Regions from separate parts of the Streptomyces sp. NPDC001507 genome, predicted to be linked through region 2. Evidence: riboswitches for the same ligand, from Rfam matches in the RefSeq annotation. Region 2 holds a riboswitch; each other region holds the start of a gene.

The links. A riboswitch is a leader RNA that binds a small molecule or an ion and turns the genes downstream of it on or off. The one in region 2 is predicted to bind cyclic di-AMP.
Positions count from the first base shown of each region.
Region 1: another riboswitch for cyclic di-AMP. It lies ahead of ACFY0K_RS03225 (NlpC/P60 family protein); the one in region 2 lies ahead of ACFY0K_RS40220 (M23 family metallopeptidase).
Region 3: another riboswitch for cyclic di-AMP. It lies ahead of ACFY0K_RS29390 (NlpC/P60 family protein); the one in region 2 lies ahead of ACFY0K_RS40220 (M23 family metallopeptidase).
Region 4: another riboswitch for cyclic di-AMP. It lies ahead of ACFY0K_RS31980 (M23 family metallopeptidase); the one in region 2 lies ahead of ACFY0K_RS40220 (M23 family metallopeptidase).

Region 1 is NZ_JBIAVV010000001.1:697,042-700,254, forward strand. It holds gene ACFY0K_RS03225 (NlpC/P60 family protein) at 1-1,703, opposite strand, end outside; cyclic di-AMP (ydaO/yuaA leader) riboswitch at 1,714-1,888, opposite strand; gene ACFY0K_RS03230 (DUF1996 domain-containing protein) at 2,295-3,213, shown strand, end outside.
Region 2 is NZ_JBIAVV010000015.1:143,067-146,279, forward strand. It holds gene ACFY0K_RS40215 (GntR family transcriptional regulator) at 1-656, opposite strand, end outside; gene ACFY0K_RS40220 (M23 family metallopeptidase) at 1,017-1,772, opposite strand; cyclic di-AMP (ydaO/yuaA leader) riboswitch at 1,785-1,948, opposite strand; gene ACFY0K_RS40225 (M16 family metallopeptidase) at 2,139-3,213, opposite strand, start outside.
Region 3 is NZ_JBIAVV010000009.1:417,084-420,296, forward strand. It holds gene ACFY0K_RS29385 (hypothetical protein) at 1-175, shown strand, start outside; gene ACFY0K_RS29390 (NlpC/P60 family protein) at 498-1,661, opposite strand; cyclic di-AMP (ydaO/yuaA leader) riboswitch at 1,669-1,842, opposite strand; gene pcrA (DNA helicase PcrA) at 2,179-3,213, shown strand, end outside.
Region 4 is NZ_JBIAVV010000010.1:466,255-469,467, forward strand. It holds gene ACFY0K_RS31975 (PP2C family protein-serine/threonine phosphatase) at 1-844, shown strand, start outside; cyclic di-AMP (ydaO/yuaA leader) riboswitch at 1,095-1,255, shown strand; gene ACFY0K_RS31980 (M23 family metallopeptidase) at 1,263-2,300, shown strand; gene ACFY0K_RS31985 (aldo/keto reductase) at 2,454-3,213, shown strand, end outside.

The DNA.
Region 1 (3,213 bases), on a different contig from region 2:
GCCATCATGGGGGCTGCCGCGGGTGCCGCTATCGGCATGGCCATGGGCGCGGGCATCGCCGCGGCGGGCGCGGCCATCGCGGTGGGCATGGCCATGCTGGCGGCGTAGGCGTACGCGCCGTCGGCGGACTGCATGCCTTCCGGATAAGCGCCGGCCTGCATGCCCGCCGGATAGGCGCCGGCCATGTCGGCGGCGGGTGCGGCGGCGAAGGGAGCGGCCATCGGCATGGCGGCCATCGGCATGGCGGCCGTGGGCGGGGCGGGGACGGCGGGGGCCGTCACGGGGTACCCGCCGGTGCCGTAGGCCGTGTCGGCGGCGACCGGCGGAACGTCCGTGTACGAGGCGGCCGCGTTCGGCGACATGATCCGGAAACCGCCGGCGTCCATCGGGCTGGGGGCCGGGGCGGGAGCGGCGGGCGCCGCGGTCGGGAATGCGCCGCTGTTCGTGGGAGCCGCGGTCGGGAAGGCGCTGCTGCCCGTCATCGGGTCGGCGGTCGGGAAGGCGCTGGTGCCCGTCATGGGGTCCGCCGTCGGGAAGACGCTGGTGCCCGTCATTGGGTCGGCGGTCGGAAAGGCGCTGCTGCCCGTCATGGGGTCCGCCGTCGGGAAGACGCTGGTGCTCGCCATGGGATCAGCCGTCGGGAAGCCGCCCGCGTCGGCCGGCGTCGGCATCGGGAACGAGCCCGTGGCACCCGGCGTCATGATGCGGAAGGAGCCGGTGTCCACCGGCGCCGGAGCCTGGGCGGCGCCCGTGTCCATGGCGGGCGCGCTCTGGTAGGTCCCGCCGCCCGAGCCGCCCGGGGTCATGAGGCGGAAACCGCCCATGTCGGCCGCGGCCCGGGTCGGGGCACGGTCGGCACCCCCCGGGGTCATGATGCGGAAGGTACCGGTGTCCGAAGGGGACACGATCGGGATGCCGCCCGTCTCGGTCACCGCCGGGAGCGCGCGGGTGGCGGCAGGGGAGTCGGACCGGGCGGAGCCGCTGCCGGTGCGCTGGTTCGGTATGCCGGCGGCGGGAGCCTGCCACTGCTGCGGCGGGGCCTGGGCCTCGGGCGCCGGCCAGGGGCTGGGCGACTGCGGAACACCCTGGGTGACAGGGGCCGGGGCCGCGTCGAGGGCGGCGATCGCGCGCTGACCGGTGCGCTGGGACAGCACCTCGCGCGCCTTGGCGAGCTTGAGCTGGTTCCTGGTCTTCGAGGCACCCGGCGTGGGCCGCTGCTGCCCGGCGGCGGGCAGCGCCCTGGGCGCACCCGGGGTCCCCGCGGGCAGCGCTGCGGCGGACCCGGCCGTCAACTCCAGCTTCGGGCGCGCCGGCAGCTCGCGGACGACCTCGATCTCGCTCTGTGCGGACGGTCCCGCGGTCAGCTCCAGCCGGGCCGGGCCGGAGTCCTCCAGCTGGCCGAGGAGGTCGGCGGCCATGGCGCTGACGGGCCGCCGCGGGCCGGACCGGGCGGGCTGCCGGTCGGAGGGCAGCGCGGCCGGAACGCTCGGCCCGAGCTTCGAGCGCGCCCCCTCGAACCACTCCCGGGCGATGTTGTCGAGGCCCGGGTCGTCACGACGGGGCCGTTTGAACAGCGGGACGCCGCGTGAGCGCGAGCCCCCGCTCATCGCACGGGTGGCGTTGTAGTTCCCGGTGGCGTTCTCGGCCTGGTCGTAGAGGCTGTCGATCCGCTGTCGAACCTCGTCACGGCTCTCGGGCGCCATTGAGGGGTCGTGCTCCTTCCGTACTCCGCCTACCGGGTTAGCTGTCGGGTTCGGGCGGTCGAATCCGGAAGGCATGCCCTACGGCCTTTGCCCTTGCGGACGGCGGCCGATTCACCCCAGTGGTCGGTTGGGTCCCCGGCTCCGGATCAGCCCCTGAGGGGCACCGGACTCGGCGGAGGCCGCGCGGCCCGACGGGATTCGCCGGGGGGAGCCGAGCGGCTTGCCCGTCAACTTAGCCAACTTGTGTCACTCGTGTGAAGGTTGAAGTGGCTAATGTCCGATACGTATTTGTGATGTTCGTCTTAGCGTTCGGAACTCGACCGTACGGAACGGCATTTCGCGCGCATCCATTGCATTCGCAGGGTCACCGGGGCGTTGCCGTCGGTCGCGTTCGCCTGTTCCGGTGCACGCGCTTTCTGTGAGGTCACCGTGAATTCGTGGGTCTGTTGAACACGGTGGCGCCGTGGGCCGTATAGAGCGGGGGATTTCCATGCCCGGCCGCCCACGACACGCAGGGGAACGACCTTGAGACGCAACAGGCGCAGACGCCCGACCGGCGCACAGCGCGCGACCTTCGCAGCGGTCGCCCTGATGCTCGGCGGCGGAGGACTGGTCGCGGTGAACGTCTATGCCTCGGCCACCGAGAACGGCGGTGGCCAGGGGCAGGTCGCCACCGGCCAGGTGCTGTCCGCGCCCACGATCTACTGCCCCGACGTCGGCAGCCGGCTGACCGCGGTTCCCGACGGCGCCCGGGCGGACGTCGACCGTGAACTCGCCCAGCTGGACCAGCAGATCGCCGCCGCCTACCAGCAACTCACCCAGTCCGCGGCCGAGATCGAGCAGAACCCCGGCTTCGCCGGCCAGACGATCATCGACCCGCTGAAGGCGGAGCGGTCCGAGTCGCTCCAGCGCATCGCCGACGCCATCGGCCGTGAGGGCGACCGCCCGCAGGGCCTCGACGACCTCGCCGCCTGCACCCTGCGCTCCTCGAACCAGGACGCCGGGCAGTCGGCGGCTCCCCAGGGCAGTGCCACGCCGAGCCAGAGCGGCCAGGGCAGCGCCGCGCCGAGCCAGGGCACCGGCGCCGGCGGCCAGGGCGGCAACGGGCCGGTCGCCGCCGACTACGCGGACATCACCTCGGTCCAGCCCAACGTCTCCACCCCGGCCGAGCAGCCCGGCGGCTCCACCGGCACCTTCTCCTCCAGCTGCGGCGTCAACGCGAACGGCCTGTTCAACTCGGACAACGTCATCGTCGCGCCCGGCGTCTCCAACGGCGCCCACCACTTCCACGACTACATCGGCAACCAGTCCAACAACGCCTTCGCCAGCGACCAGGACCTGGCCAACGCGCAGACCAGCTGTGCGGACCAGGGCGACAAGTCCACGTACTACTGGCCCGTGCTGCGGCTGCAGAACGGCAAGCAGGAACGGGACGCCGACAAGCCGGGCGGCGGCACCGAGGGCAACGCCGGGCAGATCGTCACGGCGAAGCAGGTCACGCTGACCTTCG
Region 2 (3,213 bases):
GTCCTCACACCGTTCGCCCGTTCGGTGGCGCCGGGAAATCGCAGCCGGTGGGAGACCGTCGAGCGTTCGGTGTGCAGGGCCGTGATCGCCCGGGCACGGTCGCCGTCCCCCCGCGCCACCGCGTCCACGATGGCGCCGTGCTCCGTCCAGGACTCCACGGGGTTGGCGGGCGTCTCCACGGTGTACATCCAGGCGATCTTGTGACGCAGCTGGGTGAGCGTCGAGGTCAGGGCGTGGCTGCCGGAGGCCTGCGCGAGCGTCTCGTGGAACCAGCCGCCCAGGGAGCGCAGATCCTCGCTGTTGCCCCGCCGGGCCCGCTCCTGCCCCAGCCTGACCAGTCCGCGCAGCACCTTGAGGTGGGCCTCGGTGCGGCGCTGGGCGGCCCGGGAGGCGCCGAGCGGCTCCAGGAGCATGCGCATCTCCAGCAGGTCGGCGGCCTCCTGCTCGGTCGGTTCGGCCACGCACGCGCCCGCGTGCCGGCGCGTCACCACGAAGCCCTCGGCCTCCAGGGTGCGCAGGGCCTCACGGACGGGGACGCGCGAGACCCCGTAACGACGGGCCAGGAGTTCCTCGGTGAGCCGGCTGCCCCGCTCGTAGACACCCGCGACGATGTCGTCCCGGATCGCCGTGCATACCGAGTGCGCCGGAATACGCATGTCCGACCTCCGCCTTAATCCCCGTGAAACGCCGCCGAGTGGCGCTCGTTCCGTGACTCTATTGCAATGAGCCGGAATTTCCGAAGGGGGGCCGGAATCCAGGGATATATTTTGGACAGCAGCGGCACGAAAACGACGAAAGCCCCGGCGCACGGGCCGGGGCTGCGGAACTTCTCACGAGTTGTTGTCGCACGGTGGTCGGCTGCGGGCGCGTCGTGGCCGGTCGCGCAGTTCCCCGCGCCCCTGAAGGGGCGCTGCCCGTGACGCCCCTGAAAGGGGCGCGGGGAACTGCGCGAGCAACCCCCACGCACCCGCACCCGGCCGAGGCCACGTCGGCCTCAGCGCAGCCGTCCGGCTCCCTCAGACGTTCACGCCGTGCTTGCGGAGGTAGGCGACCGGGTCGACGTCGGAGCCGTACTCGGGGGTCGTACGGGCCTCGAAGTGGAGGTGGGGGCCGGTCGTGTTGCCGGTCGCGCCGGAGAGCCCGATCTGCTGGCCCGGCGTGACCTGCTGCCCCACCGAGACGCCGATGGACGAGAGGTGGCCGTACTGGGTGTACATGCCGTCGGCCATCTTGATGACGATCTCGTTGCCGTACGCCCCGCCCCAGCCGGTGGAGACGACCGTGCCGGTGCCGACCGCGTGCACGACCGTACCGCTCGCTGCGTGGAAGTCGATGCCGGTGTGGGCACCGGAGGACCACAGGGAGCCGCCGGTCTTGTAGCCGGTGGAGACGTAGGAGCCGCTGATCGGCGCGACGAAGGTGTTGAGGCGCTTGCGCTCGGCCTCGCGGGCGGCGCGCGCCTTGGCAGCACGCTCCTTCTTGGCCTGCTCCGCGGCCTTCTTCCGGGCGGCCTCCTCGGCCGCCTTGCGCTCGGCGACCGCCTTCTGGGCGACGGCCTGGGCGTCGATCTGCTCGGCGACGGAGTCGCTGATCGTGATGACCGGGGTGAGGCCGGTCTGCTCCACGGAGTTCTCGGCGGCGACCGCCGGGGCTGCGGAGACGGTGCCGATGACACCCGTGGTGGTGAGGGCCGCGATGCCGGCGGCCTGCGCGGTGGTGCGCTTCACCCGGCCGGGACGACGGTGCTTCCCGGAGGCGCACATGAACGCCATGTAGAGGCTGGTCCTTTCCTTCCCTCTCGCCTACCGGGTTAGCTGACGGGTTCGGAGCAGGAAGGTCTCCTACGGACCCCCTCGCGACATGCGCGGGCGCCCGATTCACCCCAGGGACTGCGTGGGTCCCCGGCTCCCCTGGCTCGCGCCGTACGGGGACTCGGCGATGGCTGTCCGGTGCCGCGGACGCGGCGCGATGCCTGACGGACAGCCCGGAAGAACCTACGAGGGCCCACCTTCAATGCTCAAACGGATCACGGTTTTTGTCGCACATCCCACAGGGCAGACAGGCAACCTCCGCCCCAATTCGGACATTCCAGAGCCCTGGTGACCGGGTGGTCACCAGGGCTCCGCACGCGCGTGCCGCTACTCGGCGGCGACGACCGTGACTTCGCCGATCCCGAGGGCCTCCACGGGCTCCTTGATCTGCGCCGCGTCCCCGACGAGGACCGTCACCAGGCGGTCCACCGGGAAGGCGTTCACGACCGCCGCGGTGGCCTCCACGGTGCCGGTGGCGGCCAGTTGGCGGTACAGCGTGGCCTGGAAGTCGTCGGGCAGGTACTGCTCGACCTGATCGGCCAGGGTGCCCGCGACGGCCGCCGCCGTCTCGTACTTGAGCGGCGCCACCCCGACGAGGTTCTGCACGGCCACGTCGCGCTCGGCGTCCGTGAGGCCCCCGGCGGCGAGCGTGCGCAGCACCGTCCACAGGTCCGACAGGGCCGGGCCGGTGTTCGGGGTGTCCACGGAGCCGCTGATGGCGAGCATCGAGGCGCCGGTGCCGTCGGGGGCGGACCGCAGGACCTGCCCGAAGGAACGGACGCCGTAGGTGTAGCCCTTCTCCTCGCGCAGGACGCGGTCCAGGCGGGAGGTGAGGGTGCCGCCCAGGCAGTAGGTGCCGAGCACCTGGGCGGGCCAGACCCGGTCGTGCCGGTCGGGGCCGACGCGGCCGATGAGCAGCTGGGTCTGGACGGCGCCGGGGCGGTCCACGATGACGACCCGGCCGGTGTCGTCGGCCGTCACCGCCGGGACCGGGCGGGGCTGCGCGGTGGAGCCGCGCCAGGCGCCCAGGGTCTCGCCGAGCAGCTCGTCCAGGTCGATGCCGGTCAGGTCGCCGACGACGACCGCCGTGGCCGTGGCGGGGCGCACGTGCCGGTCGTAGAAGGCACGGACGGCGGCCGCGTCGATCTTCTCGACGGTGTCCTCGGTGCCCTGGCGCGGCCGGGACATCCGCGCGGTCGACGGGAACAGCTCCTTGTAGAGCTCCTTGGCGGCGCGGCGGCTGGGGTTGGCCAGCTCGTGCGGGATCTCGTCGAGGCGGTTGCGGACCAGCCGCTCGACCTCGCTCTCGGCGAAGGCGGGCGCCCGCAGGGCGTCGGAGAGCAGCCCGAGGCCCTTGGCGAGCCGGGAGGCCGGGACCTCCAGGCTGATCCGGACGCCGGGG
Region 3 (3,213 bases), on a different contig from region 2:
GGCCGACGACCACCACGTCAACACGATCAAGATCGGCGTGAAGCTCGCCCTGCTGATCGTGATCCTCGGGCTCGTCTACGTGAAACGGGACGACGAGAAGGTCGAGAAGGGCGCCTTCGGCCTGGTCGGCCTGCTCACGACGGTGAACATCTTCATCGCCGTCCTGTGGACCTGAGCCTCCGGCGCCGTGCCGCGGACCTGATCCCCGGCACCCTCACCGTGCCTTCCTGAGAGCGGTACGGGCGGCCGGAGGGGAGACATGCCGGACATGTCCCTGATGCTGGGGAGAGCCGGCCGCGGTACCGGCGGGGCACGTGCGCGTGCCGACCGAAAACCGCGCCCGGCCGCGCGGACCGTGCGGTCGCGGCGGACAGGAGCGCCGAGGGGCGTCGGCGGGAGACCGGGGATGCGTGGCGGCGGGCGGGCGCCGTGGCGCGTGCGGGCCGGCGGAGGGAAGCGGGTGGGGGCGCCCGGGAGGTGGCGGGCGCCCCGCGGGGTCAGGCCGGGCGCACCACGCTGTGGATGATCGACTCGCCGCCGTAGTAGATCGACTCCTCGCGGACGTAGGCGCCGGGCTTCGGGGCGTGGATCATCATGCCGTTGCCGATGTAGATGCCGACGTGGCTGACGTCGTCGTAGAAGAAGACCAGATCGCCGGGGAGGGCGTCGGCGAGGGAGACGGTGGTGCCGGCGTTCACCTGGTCGTAGGTGGTGCGCGGCAGGGAGACGCCCGCGGCCTTCCAGGCGGCCTGGGAGAGCCCGGAGCAGTCGTAGGAGCCGGGTCCGGTGGCACCCCAGACGTACGGCTTGCCGATCTGTGCGCGGGCGAAGGCGATCGCCTTGGCGGCCTTCGTGGCATAGGCGGAGTCCGGGCCGGAGTCCGAACCGGAGCCGGAAGCGGAGCCGCCCGACGCCGAGGACGCCGCGGACGACGAGGCCTCCCGGCCGGCAGCGGCGGCCTGCTGCTTCGCCAGCTCCGCCGCCTTGCGGGCCGCCTCCTCCTGCTGCCGCTTCTCGATCACCGCCAGCCGGGCCTTCTCCGCGGCCGTCAGCTGCGACAGCAGCTCCCGCGCGGAGGCCAGCTTCGTCTGCACGGTGGTCTTGGCGGCCTTGAGGTCGTCCTGCGTCCCGGTGAGCGCCTCGAGGCTCCGGGTGGCCTCCTGCCGCTTCTTCATGGTCGCGGCCTGCTGGGTGACGTAGTCGTCGACCGCGCCCTTCTGGCGCGAGGTCAGGCGGCTCATCAGCTGGTCCTGGTCGAAGTAGCCCTGGGGGCTGTCCGCGAGCAGGAAGGTCGCGGTGTCGGGAACGCTCGCGCCGGTCCGGTACTGGGCCGCGGCGAACGAACCCAGTTCCTCACGCGCCTTGTTGAGCCGTTCGGTGCGTCTGGCGACGTCGTCGAGCAGGGTGTCGACCTGCTTGCGCTGTCTGCCGGTGCGCTCCTTGGCCGCGTTGTACTTCTCGGTCGCCGACTCCGCCTGCCGGTAGAGGGCGTCGACCTTCTTCTCGACCTCCTCCAGGCTCGGCTTGCCGTCCTCGGCGGGCGCGGCCTCGGCCGACTGGGAGAACAGGGCCATGGAGGTGAGGGTTGCGGTGGCCAGCGCGGGGGTGCGTATGCCTGCCGCGCGCGCTCCTGACGGCCGGGACTTGCGGTGCGACGCCAACGGGGGCGACTCCTTCCGGTGTTCCGCCTACCGAGTTAGCTGTCGGGTTCGGGCGGGTGGGTCGGAAGGGTTGCCCTACGGTCCGTCCCCGGAGGGGAGGCGGGACCGATTCACCCCGGGATCGGTGTGGGTCCCCGGCTCCGGATGCGCGGTGGCGCCCCGGACTCGGCGGAGGCCGTGCGGCCCGGCGACGTTCGCCGGTGGGGGTCGTACGGCCTGCCCGGCACGCTAGCCAACTCGTGTGGTCTCTGTGAAGTTTGATGTGCGATATGCCCGATACATTTTCGTGACCTGGGCGTTGTGCTCTGCTCAGGCGGGGCGATCTGGGGGGTTATGGGTGACTTGCCCGGGCGGATCCAAAGGTTCCGGGCGGGAGGGATCCAAAGGTCCGGGGTGGGCGTCGGCGGCTGCGGGACGCGCGTCCACCTGCTGTGACGGAGGGGATCCGTTCGGTCACGGGGGCGAGTTTTCGGGGTGGCGGCCGGTTGTCGGTGGCGCGCCCTAGACTCGGAGAGCGATGAGCAGCCTCTTTGACGACAGCTTCCTGGCGAGCCTCCAGGCCCCCCGCGGCCACGACGAGGAACCCCCGCCGCCGCCCGAGGACGAGCACGCTCCGGAGTCGGTTCCGGACGATCTGTTCGGCGGGAAGTTCGACGTGCCCCCGGACCGGGACGCCTACTACCGCGACGGCGCCGCCCGCCCGGCCCTGGACCCGGCCGCGCTCCTGGAGGGGCTGAACGACAACCAGCGGGCCGCCGTCGTGCACGCAGGCTCCCCGCTGCTCATCGTGGCCGGCGCCGGTTCCGGCAAGACGCGCGTGCTCACCCACCGCATCGCACACCTGCTCGGCGCGCGCCAGGTGCACCCGGGTCAGATCCTCGCGATCACCTTCACCAACAAGGCCGCGGGCGAGATGAAGGAGCGCGTCGAGCACCTCGTCGGCCCGCGCGCGAACGCCATGTGGGTGATGACCTTCCACAGCGCCTGCGTGCGGATCCTGCGCCGGGAGAGCAAGAAGCTCGGCTTCACCTCCTCCTTCTCGATCTACGACGCCGCCGACTCCAAGCGCCTGATGGCCCTGGTCTGCCGCGACCTGGACCTCGACCCCAAGCGCTTCCCGCCGAAGTCGTTCAGCGCCCAGGTCAGCAACCTCAAGAACGAGCTGGTCGACGAGGAGGACTTCGCCGCCCGGGCGAGCGACGGCTTCGAGAAGACCCTCGCCCAGGCCTACGCCCTGTACCAGTCGCGGCTGCGCGAGGCGAACGCCCTCGACTTCGACGACCTGATCATGACGACGGTCAACCTGCTGCGCGCCTTCCCGGACGTCGCCGAGCACTACCGCCGCCGCTTCCGGCACGTCCTGGTCGACGAGTACCAGGACACCAACCACGCCCAGTACGCCCTCGTGCGCGAGCTGGTCGGCACCGGCGCACACGAGGAGGACACCCCGCCCGGCGAGCACGACCTGCCGCCCGCCGAGCTCTGCGTCGTCGGTGACGCCGACCAGTCGATCTACGCCTTCCGGGGCGCCACGATCCGCAACATCCTCCAG
Region 4 (3,213 bases), on a different contig from region 2:
GGACGCCGACGCCGTCACCGAGATCCTCACGGTGATCACCGTTTCCGCCCTCGCCGCCGGCATCAACCGGATCGTCCGCCTCGGCGACCAGCGCCTCGCGACGGCCCGCGAAGTCGCCGAGGCCGCCCAGCGGGCCGTGCTGCCCGAGCCGGCCGAGCGGATCGGCAGCTTCGAGATCGCCGCCCGGTACGAGGCGGCCCAGGAGGGCACCTTCGTCGGCGGCGACCTGTACGCCGTCCAGGACACCCCGTACGGCGTGCGGCTGGTCGTCGGCGACGTCCGCGGCAAGGGGATGGGCGCGGTCGCCGCCGTCGCCGTGGTCATCGGCGCCTTCCGGGAGGCCGCCGAGCAGGAGGCCACGCTGGAGGCGGTGGCCGGCCGGCTGGAGCGGGCGCTGGCGCGCGAGGGCGTCCGGCGCGGCGGCATCGACGCCCACGAGGGGTTCACCACCGCCGTACTCGCCGAACTCCCGCACGGCGACGGCACGCTGCGGCTCGTCAACCGCGGGCATCCGCCGCCCCTGCTGCTGCACGGCGACGGCGAGGTGTGCCCGGTGCGGGCGCCGGAGGCCGCGCTGCCGCTCGGGATGGGCGAGTTGGGGACGTGGCCCGACCGGGCGGCCGAGCACGCGTTCCCGAGTGGCGCCACGCTGCTGCTGCACACCGACGGCCTCTCCGAGGCACGGGACGCGCACGGCCGGTTCTACGACCCGCAGCGGCGGCTGACCGGCCGTACCGCCATCGCCCCCGGCGCCCTGGTGGCCCGGCTCGCGGCCGAGGTGCGCCGGCACACCGGCGGCGGCATGACGGACGACATGGCGCTGCTCGCCGTACGACGGCCCTGAACGGCGGGCGGTCACGCTCGGTGTCCGAGCGACCGCCCTGCGCATAACAACTGAGTCACCATCAAAACCTGTGTGACTCCTGAGCTGAGCAGCGCGCCCCGTCGACTCGACCGATTTTGACCGGTCGCGGCAGGTAAGTCCAAGCTTTGAAAGCTTAATGATCAAGACGAACTGCTTGGAATCTGGTAGCCGGGTCTATTAACGTTCGATAACGCAGCGCGGTCGTCCCAGCCGTCACCCGCGACGGCTCCGTGCGCACGCGCCGAATCCCGCAAGGGAACCGGGGAACCACCACCTTGGGGTGAATCGCACGGCTACCGCCGGGTAGGAAACGGCCGGTATACGCGCGTAGGAGACCTTCCCGCTCCGAACCCGTCAGCTAACCCGGTAGGCGGCGGAAGGAAAGGAGTGCGCCCGCGTGGCGTCCAACCCGCCTGCTCCGACAGCCCCGTTCGTGCCCAGCCAGCGCCGGCCCGAGACCTTCGCGTACGGCGGCTACAGCGCCGACGAGGGCCCCTTCGAGGAGTGGAACCCCACCGAGGAGTCCCTCTCCGCGGCCCGCGGCCGGCACCGGGTCGCCAAGCAGAAGGGCGGCGGGCTCGCCCGCAGCTCCACGGTTCTCGGTGTCGGCGTCATAGCCGCCGTCGGCGCGGGCGGCATGGCCAGCGCCAACACCGGCAAGCCGCCGGTCTCCATCTCGCTGCCCGACCTGCCCTCCTCGGTCGACGCCCTGCTCGGCGAGGGCAGCGGCCACCAGGCCACCCAGACCGCGCTCAGCAGCGTCACCACGACGACGGCCACCGACGCGGACTCCTCCTCGTCCGACGCCGGCGAGGCGCTGCGCAGCCGGATCATCGCCCAGGCCGCGCAGCAGCAGAACCAGCTCGACACCAAGGCCAGTGCCAAGGCCGTCGCCGCCGCCGACAAGGCGATCGCGGACGCCGAGGCCAAGGCGGAGAAGGCGGCCGCCGCCAAAGCCGCCGACGCCAAGGAGAAGGCCGAGGCCTCCGCGAAGCAGAAGGCCGAGCAGGCCCGCCTCGCCGAGCTGGCCAAGCAGTACACGCTGCCCGTCGTCTCGTACACGATCACCGGCACCTTCGGCCAGGCCGGCTCCATGTGGGCCTCCGGCTACCACACCGGCCTCGACTTCGCCGCGCCCACCGGCACGCTGATCAAGGCCGTGCACAGCGGCACGGTCACCGAGGCGGGCTGGGCCGGCTCCTACGGCTACCGCACGATCATCACCCTCGACGACGGCACCGAGCTGTGGTTCTGCCACCAGTCCTCGATCGGCGTCAAGGTCGGCCAGAAGGTCGCCACCGGCGACGTCATCGGCCGCGTGGGCGCCACCGGCAACGTGACCGGCCCGCACCTCCACCTGGAGGTCCACCCGAACGGCCAGGCCACTGCCATCGACCCCATGCCCTGGCTGCGCGGCAAGGGCCTCAACCCCTGACCCCGGCCCGTACCGCACCGACCGGCTCCCGGCGGCCCTGACGACAACCCCCGGCGTCAGGGCCGCCGGCGTGCCGAACCACGGATTCCGCTTTTACGAGAACTTCGTACTCGACGGGGATGGGTCCCCGGGCGGCCCGTGTTGAAGTGGAGCATGACTGCTCTTCGCAAACTCGGCTCCTCCGACCTCGAGGTCTTCCCGCTCGCCCTCGGCGGCAACGTCTTCGGCTGGACCGCCGACGAGGCCACCTCCTTCGCCGTCCTCGACGCGTACACCGCCGCGGGCGGCAACTTCGTCGACACCGCCGACTCGTACACGGCGTGGATCGAGGGCAACAAGGGCGGCGAGTCCGAGACCATCATCGGGAAGTGGGTGAAGGCGCGCGGCAACCGCGACGACGTCGTCATCGCGACGAAGGTCAGCCAGCACCCCGAGTACCAGGGCCTGTCCGCCGCCAACATCAAGGCCGCCGCCGACGCGTCCCTGCGCCGTCTCGGCACCGACCGGATCGACCTGTACTACACGCACTTCGACAAGCCCGAGATCCCGGTCGAGGAGATCATCGGCGCGCTGGACGAGCTGGTGCGGGCGGGCAAGGTCCGGCACATCGCCGCGTCCAACATCACGCCGGAGCGGCTCCAGGAGTCCCTGGACTTCTCCGACCGCGAGGGCCTCGCCCGGTACGTGGCCCTCCAGCCCCACTACAACCTGGTCTCCCGCGACACCTACGAGGGCCCCCTCCAGGACCTGGCCTCCCGTACCGGCCTCGCGGCCGTCCCCTACTTCGCGCTGGCCGCCGGCTTCCTCACCGGCAAGTACCGCCCCGGTACGACGGTCGACAGCGCGCGAGCGGGCCGGGCCGCCCAGTACGCCGAGTCGGAGCGCGGCCAGAAGGTGCTGGCGGCCCTGGACG